Regions from separate parts of the Salinicola sp. LHM genome, predicted to be linked through region 3. Evidence: predicted binding sites of a transcription regulator. Region 3 holds the regulator's gene; each other region holds the start of a gene.
What was found. The regulator FNR, encoded in region 3, switches genes on or off when oxygen is low (the NO sensors DNR and NnrR bind a similar motif). The targets are predictions, from matches to a motif close to TTGATNTANATCAA.

Region 1: a site for FNR is predicted at 1,806-1,819, ahead of cyoA (ubiquinol oxidase subunit II). Genes of this name have one in related genera too.
Region 2: a site for FNR is predicted at 1,534-1,547, ahead of R5R73_RS11715 (HAD-IC family P-type ATPase). Genes of this name have one in related genera too.

The regions. Positions count from the first base shown of each region.
Region 1 is NZ_CP140261.1:2,166,763-2,170,038, reverse strand. It holds gene R5R73_RS10025 (SufE family protein) at 1-365, shown strand, start outside; gene yidD (membrane protein insertion efficiency factor YidD) at 368-661, opposite strand; gene hisI (phosphoribosyl-AMP cyclohydrolase) at 697-1,140, opposite strand; gene R5R73_RS10010 (transcriptional repressor) at 1,177-1,620, opposite strand; gene cyoA (ubiquinol oxidase subunit II) at 2,093-3,106, shown strand; gene cyoB (cytochrome o ubiquinol oxidase subunit I) at 3,111-3,276, shown strand, end outside.
Region 2 is NZ_CP140261.1:2,556,443-2,559,718, forward strand. It holds gene R5R73_RS11715 (HAD-IC family P-type ATPase) at 1-1,423, opposite strand, end outside; gene R5R73_RS11720 (universal stress protein) at 1,622-2,089, shown strand; gene R5R73_RS11725 (HlyD family secretion protein) at 2,086-3,162, shown strand; gene rbbA (ribosome-associated ATPase/putative transporter RbbA) at 3,126-3,276, shown strand, end outside.
Region 3 is NZ_CP140261.1:3,926,875-3,930,150, reverse strand. It holds gene R5R73_RS17890 (thiazole synthase) at 1-536, shown strand, start outside; gene trmB (tRNA (guanosine(46)-N7)-methyltransferase TrmB) at 612-1,340, shown strand; gene fnr (fumarate/nitrate reduction transcriptional regulator Fnr) at 1,398-2,204, opposite strand; gene R5R73_RS17875 (MFS transporter) at 2,500-3,276, shown strand, end outside.

The DNA of each region.
Region 1 (3,276 bases), 1.8 Mb from region 3:
ACTGGATGGATCGTTATCAGTACATCATCGACATGGGGCGCCAATTGCCTGACTATCCCGAGTCGGACAAGGTGGCGGCCTACAAGATCGAAGGGTGTCAGTCGAATGTATGGCTGCGATCCACCCAGGAAGCGGGGCGGCTGCATTTTCTGGCCACGTCGGACGCGGCCATCGTCAGCGGATTGATCGCCATTCTGATGCGTGTCTACGACAAACGTGAACCGCAGGAAATTCTCGAGGGTGAGCCTCAATTTCTCACTGAGCTGGGGCTGGACAAGCATCTGTCTCCGACACGCAGTAACGGCTTGCATGCCATGATCGAGCGGATCTACGCCATCGCTCGTGAAGCCCAGGCCCACCAATAGATTCACTGACCGCCCGGCTCGTCACCGTCTCGCTTTTCGTCGCCGGCACCGGCACCGGCGCCGTTGTCCGGCCGGCAGTGGCAGGATTTCTGCCGAGGTTCCGGCACCGGATCGACGCCGCCGGCATGGAAGGGGTGGCATTTCGACAGGCGTCGCAAACTCAGCCAGCCTCCACGCCACGGGCCATGAAGGCGAATGGCTTCCAGCGCATAGCTGGAACAGGTCGGCCAGAATCGGCAGCGCGGGCCGAGCAGGGGGCTGATGCCGTAGCGGTAGCCCTGGATGACGGCGGTCATCAGCCAGGTGGCGAGCTTGGCGATCACGTCACGCCTCAGCGCTTTCCGCCGTAGAGTTCTTCCTTTGACATCAACGGGTCGCTATCGATTTCCCCGGCCGTCGGCGTGAGTCGAAGGTAGAAGCAGCTACGGCGACCGGTATGGCAAGCGGGACCGGATTGGTCGACTTTGAGGAGCAGGGTGTCGCCGTCACAATCGAATCGGGCCTCGACGAGATGCTGCTGCTGGCCCGAGGTTTCGCCTTTGCGCCAGAAGGCCTGTCTCGAGCGAGACCAGTAACAGACTCGACCCGTCGACAGCGTCTCTTCCAGAGATGCGCGATTCATCCAGGCCATCATCAGTACCTCGCCGCTATCATGCTGCTGCGCAATGGCGGGTATCAAACCGTCAGCATTCCATTTGGCGGCCGATAGCAAATCGGATAGCGCCACCGAGGTATTGGTAGGTAATTGTTCGAGATCGTGAAAGAAACCGGACATGAGAGTTCCGTCGAGCTGGAGATGAGCTTAGCGTGATCAGGCCTTTTCGAGACAGGCGTCGCAGGCGCCGAGCAGCTCGATGGTCTGGCGCTGGATCGTGAACCCGCGTTCCCGTGCCGTGGATGCCAGCATTTCACCGACGGCTTCCTGATGCAGTTCCTCGACACGTCCGCAGTGACGGCAGATCAGCAACTGGAATCGGTGGACGTGTTCGGGGCACGGGCAGGCAATGTAGGCATTGAGCGATTCGATGCGATGGACCAAACCTTGCTCGATCAGGAAATCCAGTGCCCGATAGACCGTCGGCGGTCTCGCGGACGCATGTTCGTCCGACAGACGATCCAGCAGATCGTAGGCCTTGAGACCACCTGGCGTACTGGAGATCATTTCCAGTACGCGACGGCGGATCGGCGTAAAGCGTACGCCGCGTTCCTGACACTGTTGATCTGCCTGTTTGAGCAGCACATCCGAATCGAGCATCGAACTTCCCGGTAAGCATCGAGAGGGCCACATTCTACGCGTTAGCGCTGGAAGGAACCACCGGACAAGAATTCACCCGGATGGGGTGGATCGTCATCCAGGGATTCGACATGCCGGTGCATGCAAGACAATACGTACACAGCCTATTTAACATAATATATATTATGCGAACTCATGGAGATGCCATGATCCGAATCATCCATCATACATGCCGATATGTTTATCGCTCGGGATTTCGAAATACTGCTCGGTTTACCCCGAGGTTGCGCTACGCTGATGTGACATCGAGAAATGGGCCGCGTCAGTCTGCGACATATCGCCACACTGACGCGGAGTTTCCCGCCAGCGTCTGATCAAAAGTCATTTTTTCGGTACAATGGCGACCGCGAAATCCCTACTTCGTTGGCGACGTCCGATGCTTCGGTACGCCATTGCGCGTCGTGTCAGAGTTGTCAGCCCTGGCTAGCGGCGTATGATGCAGGCCGCTAACCGATTGTTGCAGGGCCGAAAAGCTTTCCTCCACTGGGGTCGTGAGATGAGAAAAAGGAACTCCCTCAAGTATTTGAGTGTGATGACGTGGTTAACCGCGCCATTATTGTTGAGTGGCTGTGGCTCAGCGCTGATGGATCCGACCGGCGAGATTGGTCAGGGTCTGAAATCGCTGATCATCACGGCCTTCGGTTTGATGCTGATCGTGGTCATTCCGGTCATCGTGATGACTATTCTGTTTGCTTGGAAATATCGCGGAACCAATCTCGCGGCCAAGTACACGCCAAACTGGGAGCACTCGAACATCATCGAGGTCTTCGTTTGGGCCATTCCGTGCGTCATCATCTTTTTCCTAGCCATTCTGACATGGCAGACGTCGCACTATTTTGATCCAAGCAAACCTCTCGCCAGTGAAGGCAGTGAAGATGAAACCATGACGATCGATGCAATTTCACTCGATTGGAAGTGGCTGTTCATCTACCCGGACGAAGGCATCGCGACGGTCAACGAGATCGCGATTCCCGTCGATAAACCAGTCCATTTTCGTGTGACCTCGGGTACGGTCATGAATTCATTCATGATTCCCACCCTCGGTAGCCAGATCTACGCCATGGCCGGTATGGACAACGACGTTTATCTGATAGGTAATGAAATTGGCACCTTTCGTGGTCGTTCGACCAACTACAGTGGTGAAGGTTACTCGGAAATGTTGTTCGACGCGCGCGTGACGTCGGATGCGGATTTCCAGGCATGGGTCGACAAGGTCAAGCAGTCGCCGGAAACCATGATGTTCCCGGAAGACTACGACCAGATCGCGAAGCCTTCGGTTGCCAATCCGGTGGAATACTTCTCGCAGGTCTCGCCAGATTTCTATGGCGATCTGATCAATAGCTACAAAGCGGGCTCTGATGGTACTGATGATGGTACTGATAGCCGTGGCGAGCACAACGAAGCACGGGAGTCTTCAATGCCCATGAGTGCGCAGGCAGCGGAGTAACGTCATGTTCGGAAAACTCAGTTTAGATTCGATTCCATTCGAGCAACCCATCATCATGGTCACCGCGGCGGCCATCGGCATCATCGGTGCCATCATCCTCGGTCTGATCACCTACTATGGCAAGTGGGGCTATCTCTGGACCGATTGGATAACGTCCATCGATCACAAGA
Region 2 (3,276 bases), 1.4 Mb from region 3:
CGGTGCGAACTCGACTGCACATCGCCAGCACCCGCTCCGGGGCGCCCTTGATGAACAGGCGGGCGTGACGCTCATGATCGTGATGCAAGGTCGCCATGTAGCGGTGTTCGGCATCGAATGGCAATACATCGGTGCGTACCCAGCAGCGATGGGCTTCGGGGCGGCTCATCCCCATTCGCGCGGCCAGGGTCAGCAGTGCGCCCTCCATCGGATCGCCCTCGACCCGCCAGATACCGTCGCTGTGCTGCAGCGCGGCGTCATTGCACAGCACCGCGACCCACGCCAGTTCCTGCAGCCGCAGGCTGGCCCGGAGATCCATCGGCGCAGCCCCCCGGATCGCGCCATCCGGCCCATACCCTACGCCGTCGATGGTGAAGCGCTCGTCCACGGTCACCAGTTCGGTGGCCACCATTTCGTTGCGCGTCAGCGTGCCGGTCTTGTCCGTGCAGATGACGGAGACACTGCTCAGCGTCTCGATCGCCGGCAGATGACGTATCAGGGCGTTGCGCCGCGCCATCGCCTGGGCTCCCAGCGCCAGCGTGATGGTCAGTACCGCCGGCAGCCCTTCCGGAATCGCCGCCACCGACAGCCCCACGACAGCGGTGAACAGCTCGCCGAAGGGGTAATCCCAGAGGAAATGGCCCAGCGCCATCACGGCAGCCGCCAGCACCAGAATGATCAGCGTCAGCCAGCGGGCAAAGCTATTCATCTGCCTGACCAGCGGCGTGGTCCTGGGCGTGACATGGGCCAGCAGCCGGCTGATCCGGCCCATCTCGGTGGCGATACCCGTCGCCACCACGACGCCCAGCCCCTGACCGCCGACCACCAGCGTGCCGCCGAAGGCCATGCAGCCGCGTTCGGCCAGCTCCGCCCACGCGGAAACCGGATCGGTGTGCTTTTCCACTGCCGTCGATTCGCCGGTGAGCACCGATTCCTGAATGCTCAGCCCATGACTTTGCAGCAGTCGCAGATCGGCAGGGATCCGATCCCCGGCTTCCAGCAGCACGATGTCTCCGGGCACCAGGGTCTCGACGTTCACCCGGCATCGCCCGCCGTCGCGCAGCACCGTCGCGTACGGTGCCAGCAGTTCCTGGATGGCGGCCAGCGCCCGCTCGGCACGATGCTCCTGAATCAGGCCGATGACGGCATTGATGACGACGACGGCCAGGATGACCGCGGTATCCACGACATGACCGAGCAGTGTCGTGATCAGCGCCGATCCCAGCAGCACGTAGATCAGCACGTTGTGGAACTGGGACAGGAACAGCCTGGTCAGACTGCGCTTCGGCGGCGCCGGCAGCCGGTTTGCCCCGCCGCTGCGCAGGCGGATACCGGCCTGATCGCTGCTCAAGCCGGTCATCGCCGAATCCAGCTCGCTCAGCACCCTGTCCGTGGCCAGGGTATGCCACTGTCTGGGCTCCATCGCTGCATCTCCCGAAGGGCCGACCCTCGGGTCGGATACCCGGGATTCAGGCATGATCGCGCGGGTGCGATCATTGCCGCTCAGCCTATCCCCGGCCATTCGATGCTTTCTTGATGCCGGTCAAATCTGCTCGCCGACCAGCCCGATAACCTCGCTACACACAGTCGACATCCCGTTGCCAACCGCGAGGTGCAAGCCATGTTCAGGTCACTGCTGGTCCCCGTCGATGGTTCCGACTACGCCCAGGCTGCGCTACGAGTCGCCTGTCGACTGGCCGAACCCGGCCAGTGCACGATCCACCTGTTGACCGTGATCGAGCCCTTTGCGCCGATGCAATACGGCGGCGACTACCGGGTGCAGCAGATCGTGCGAGAAGCCGTCAACGATAACGCCGAAAAGGAAGGACGCGACATTCTCGACCGCACCATGGCGCTAATGCCGGACGGCGCGCCGAAAGACGGCGTACAGACCCTGCTGCGTCTGGGCTCTCCGGCGGGAACCATTATCGAGGAAGCCAGACGACTCGGCGTCGACGCCATCGTCATGGGCAGCCGCGGGCTCAGTGACATCAAAGGCCTACTGGTCGGCAGCGTTTCGCACAAGGTCAGCCATGTCGCCGGATGCACGGTGATCAGCGTTCATGGACAGCCACACGCAGGCGCATGAAACGTTCGTTCCCCTTTGCCATCCTGCGCTGGCTGGTCGTCGGCGCCGGTCTTCTCCTGGCTGGCGTCACACTCTGGTATTGGCTCCAGCCCGAGGGGTTGGGCGAGGCCTTCGCTCGCGGTAACGGCCGCATCGAAGCGACCGAGATCGACGTCGCCACCAAGCTCGCCGGGCGGGTGGCGGAAATCCTGGTCAACGAAGGCGACTTCGTCGAACCGGGTCAGGTAGTGGCACGCATGGATACGCGAAGTCTGGAAGCCGAGCGACGCCAGGCCGAGGCAGAGCTGCAGCGCAGCCGCAACGCCTTGCAGACCGCCCGTGCCGGCGTGGCCCAGAACCAGAGTCACCAGGCAGCCGCCGAAGCGACGGTGCATCAGCGTGAAGCCGAGCTCGACGCCGCCCGGAAACGCTTCGAGCGCTCCAGTGCGCTGCTGCAGCGCCACGTGATCTCGTATCAGCAAGTGGACGACGACCGCGCAACGATGCAGAGCGCCCGCGCCGCGCTGTCGGCCTCCCAGGCGGAGGTGGCGGCGGCCCAGGCCAGCGTGGCAGCGGCCCGCTCCCAGGTGATCGAAGCCCAATCGGCGATCGACGCCGCCCAGGCCAATGTCGAGCGCGTCCAGTCGGACATCGAGGACAGCCTGCTGCGCTCCGACCGGCTGGCCCGGGTGCAGTATCGCGTGAGCGAGCCCGGCGAAGTGCTGGCGGCCGGCGGCAAGGTGCTCAACCTGATCGACCTGACCGACGTCTACATGACGTTCTTCCTGCCTACCAGCCAGGCCGGGCGGGTCGCGCTGGGCGACGACGCCCACCTGATCCTGGATGCGCTGCCCAACTACGTGCTGCCGGCCCGGATCAGCTTCGTCTCCAGCGAAGCGCAGTTCACCCCCAAGACGGTGGAGACCGAAAGCGAACGGGAAAAGCTGATGTTTCGCATCCGCGCCCGTATCGACGCCGATCTACTGCGCGAGCACATCCGCCAAGTGAAGACAGGGTTGCCCGGCGAAGCCTACCTGAAGCTGGATCCGGCTGCCGAATGGCCGGAAGCACTGCGCGTGAACGTCTCCCGATGAGCGCCGACGCGGTCGCGACGCTGTCGGGGGTCAGCCTGCGTTACGGCAAGCGTACGGCCCTCCAGGAGCTGACGCTCGACATTCCCGCCCGCCGCATGGTGGGCCTGATCGGGC
Region 3 (3,276 bases):
CCGTGCGGACCTGCAAGCTCGCCCGCGAACTGCTCGACGGCCACAACCTGGTCAAGCTCGAAGTGCTGGGCGACGAGAAGACGCTCTATCCCAACGTGGTCGAGACGCTGGCTGCCGCCGAGACCCTGGTCAACGACGGCTTCGACGTGATGGTCTACACCAGCGACGATCCGATCGTGGCCAAGGAACTGGAGAAGCGCGGCTGCTGCGCGGTGATGCCGCTGGGGTCGCTGATCGGCTCCGGCAACGGCCTGCTCAATCCGGCGACGCTGGCACTCATCATCGAGCACGCTGAGGTGCCGGTGCTGGTCGATGCCGGCATCGGCACGGCTTCCGACGCGGCGCTGGCGATGGAGATGGGCTGCGATGGCGTGCTGATGAACTCCGCCATCGCCCACGCCAAACATCCGGTGATGATGGCTCACGCCATGCGCAAGGCGATCGAAGCCGGGCGCGAAGCGTTTCTCGCCGAACGCATGCCGCGCCGCCAGAGCGCCAGCCCTTCTTCGCCGTTCGCCGGGCGGATCAACGCCTGAGCCTTCCGGTCGACTCCCGTAGGGCCGCTGCCAGCCAGCGGCCATTCCCTTTACTTGCCCTGTTGACTCCTCCGCATGACTGACAAGACGACGCCCGATACCCAATCCCCCGCCGAAGAGGCGCCCGTGCGCCGTGGCATCAAGAGTTACGTGCTGCGCGCCGGACGCATGACGGCGGCGCAGGAGCGTGGCCTGAAGGAGATCTGGCCCAAGTGGGGGCTGACGCTGGCCGACGGCCGCCAGAATCTCGAGCAGCTGTTCGGCCGCAAGGCGCCCTGCGTGGTGGAGATCGGCTTCGGCATGGGCAAGTCGCTGGTCGAGCAGGCCGAGACGCATCCCGAGACGGACTTCATCGGCATCGAGGTCCACGCGCCCGGCGTGGGCAAGCTGCTCGACGAGGCCGACAAGCGCGGGCTCACCAACCTCCGCGTCTATCGCGAGGACGCGCTCGCTGTGCTGGCGGACTGCCTGCCGGAAGCGAGCATCGACACGCTGCAGCTCTTCTTCCCCGACCCGTGGCCCAAGAAGAAACATCACAAGCGGCGTATCGTGCAGTTGCCGTTCGTCGAGCTGGTGCGTTCCCGCCTCGAGCCGGGCGGCAAGCTGCACATGGCGACCGACTGGCAGGCCTACGCCGAGTTCATGGCGGAGGTGATAGCCGAGGCGCCGGGATTCGTCAACACCGCGCCGGCCGAGACGGCGCCGTTCGTCGAACGCCCCGATTTCCGCCCGCTGACCAAGTTCGAACAGCGCGGCGAGCGCCTGGGTCACGGCGTCTGGGATCTCATCTACCGGCGCGTTTGAGAGGCGGCAGTTGCTCGCGAACGGACTCCGTTTCGGTCATGTCGATGCAACGTTTCTTCATACCGAGGCGTCAAGGCTTGATACCGAGGCGTCAAGGCTTGCCTGCGTGCGGACCTGATCGAGTTGACACCCCTGCGTTTCGGCAAGGGTGTTGAGTGCTTCGAGATCGAGAATATGTATCTCGCGGCCCTGGATCGCCATCAGTTGCTGCTGCTGGAAGCGACCCAGGATGCGGCTGACGGTTTCCACGGCAAGACCGAGGTAGTTGCCGATATCGGTACGCGTCATCGGCAGGCGGAAGCTGTACGGTGAATAGCCGCAGCGTTGAAAGCGCATGGCGAGATTGATGAAGAAGCTTGCCAGGCGTTCATCGGCGATTTTGCGCGATAAAAGACGCATCATGCGGCGATCATCGCTCATCTCCTTGCTCATGCTGCGTAACAGCTGCAGGCGAAGCTGCGGGATGTGTTCGGCAAGGCTATCGAGATGATCGAAGGGGATCTCGCACACCGATGTTCTCTCGAGCGCGATAACATAGCCCGGATGCCGCTGTTCATTGATGCTGTCGAGGCCGACCAACTCACTGGGCAGGTAGAAATGGGTGACCTGCTCTTCGCCATTCTGATCGAGCGTCACCTGCTTGAGGCTACCGGAGCGAACGGCAAACACGCTGGAAAAGGAACTGCCTTGGCAGAATAGCGCTTCGCCCTTCTTGAGCGGCGCGCGGCGGCGAATGATGGCGTTGAACTGGTCCATGTCCTGGACATCCAGCGCCAGCGGTAAACACAGTGCGCTCAAGCTGCAGGTCTGGCAGCAGGTACGATGGAAGCGGGTGTATTTCGATCCGATGCTGGGAATGGGCATGACATGACTCCCGGAGACGATTCGCGGATCAGCATGGCGTGGCGGCAGTAAGGAAACGCAGCATAACATGCCTGCTTCTGCGGCCGATATGACGAGGCCTGCCAGCGTAGCGTGTCAACCGCTTTACTGACCGTCGCTGTTCGTCGGTATCTTCTAGATCTTATGGCTAGCCCTGGCCCTACGTTTACCAACGTAAAGTATTTTTACAAAAATTGACCTGAGTCAAAAAGGCCGCCGTCCTCAGACGAGAAAGTAGTCCCTGTCAGCCTCGCTTGGCATAAGGGGAACTATCGTGATGACTTCCGTGGCATTGCCCCACCGTGACCGACAGCGCGCGCTGGGGCTCTCGACCCTGGCCTTCACGCTGTGCTTCGCGGTGTGGACAATCTTCTCGATCATTGGCCTGCGTATCAAGCAGGAGCTGGGGTTGTCCGACACGCAACTGGGCCTGTTGATGGCAACGCCGGTGCTGACCGGTTCGATCAGCCGGTTGCTGCTCGGTATCTGGACCGACCGCTTCGGCGGGCGCTGGGTGTTTGGACTGGTGATGCTGACCTCCGCCGCCTGCGTCTACCTGCTTACCTTTACTTCCAGCTACGCCATGCTGTTGCTGGCAGCGCTGGGGGTGGGGCTGGCCGGCGGTTCGTTCATCGTCGGCGTGGCCTATGTATCGGCGTGGTTTCCCGCCGCGCAGCAAGGCACGGCACTGGGTATCTTCGGCGCCGGCAACGTCGGTGCGGCGGTGACCAACTTCGTCGCACCGTTTTTGCTCGTCGCGCTGGGCTGGCAGACGACGGCACTGATCTACGCCACGGTGCTGGCCGCCATGGGCGTGGCCTTCATCATGCTGGCCAAGAACGATCCGCTGCGCGACGAACGGGCACGGCAGCGGGTGCCGCTGTGCGATCAGCTTGCGCCCCTGGCCGAGCTGCGCGTATGGCGCTTCTCGCTGTACTACTTCTGCACCTTCGGCGGCTTTGTCGCGCTGGCATTGTGGCTGCCGCTGTATCTGATGAACGTCTACGGCCTGAGCCTGACCACGGCGGGGGTCGTTGCCGCGCTGTTCTCGGTG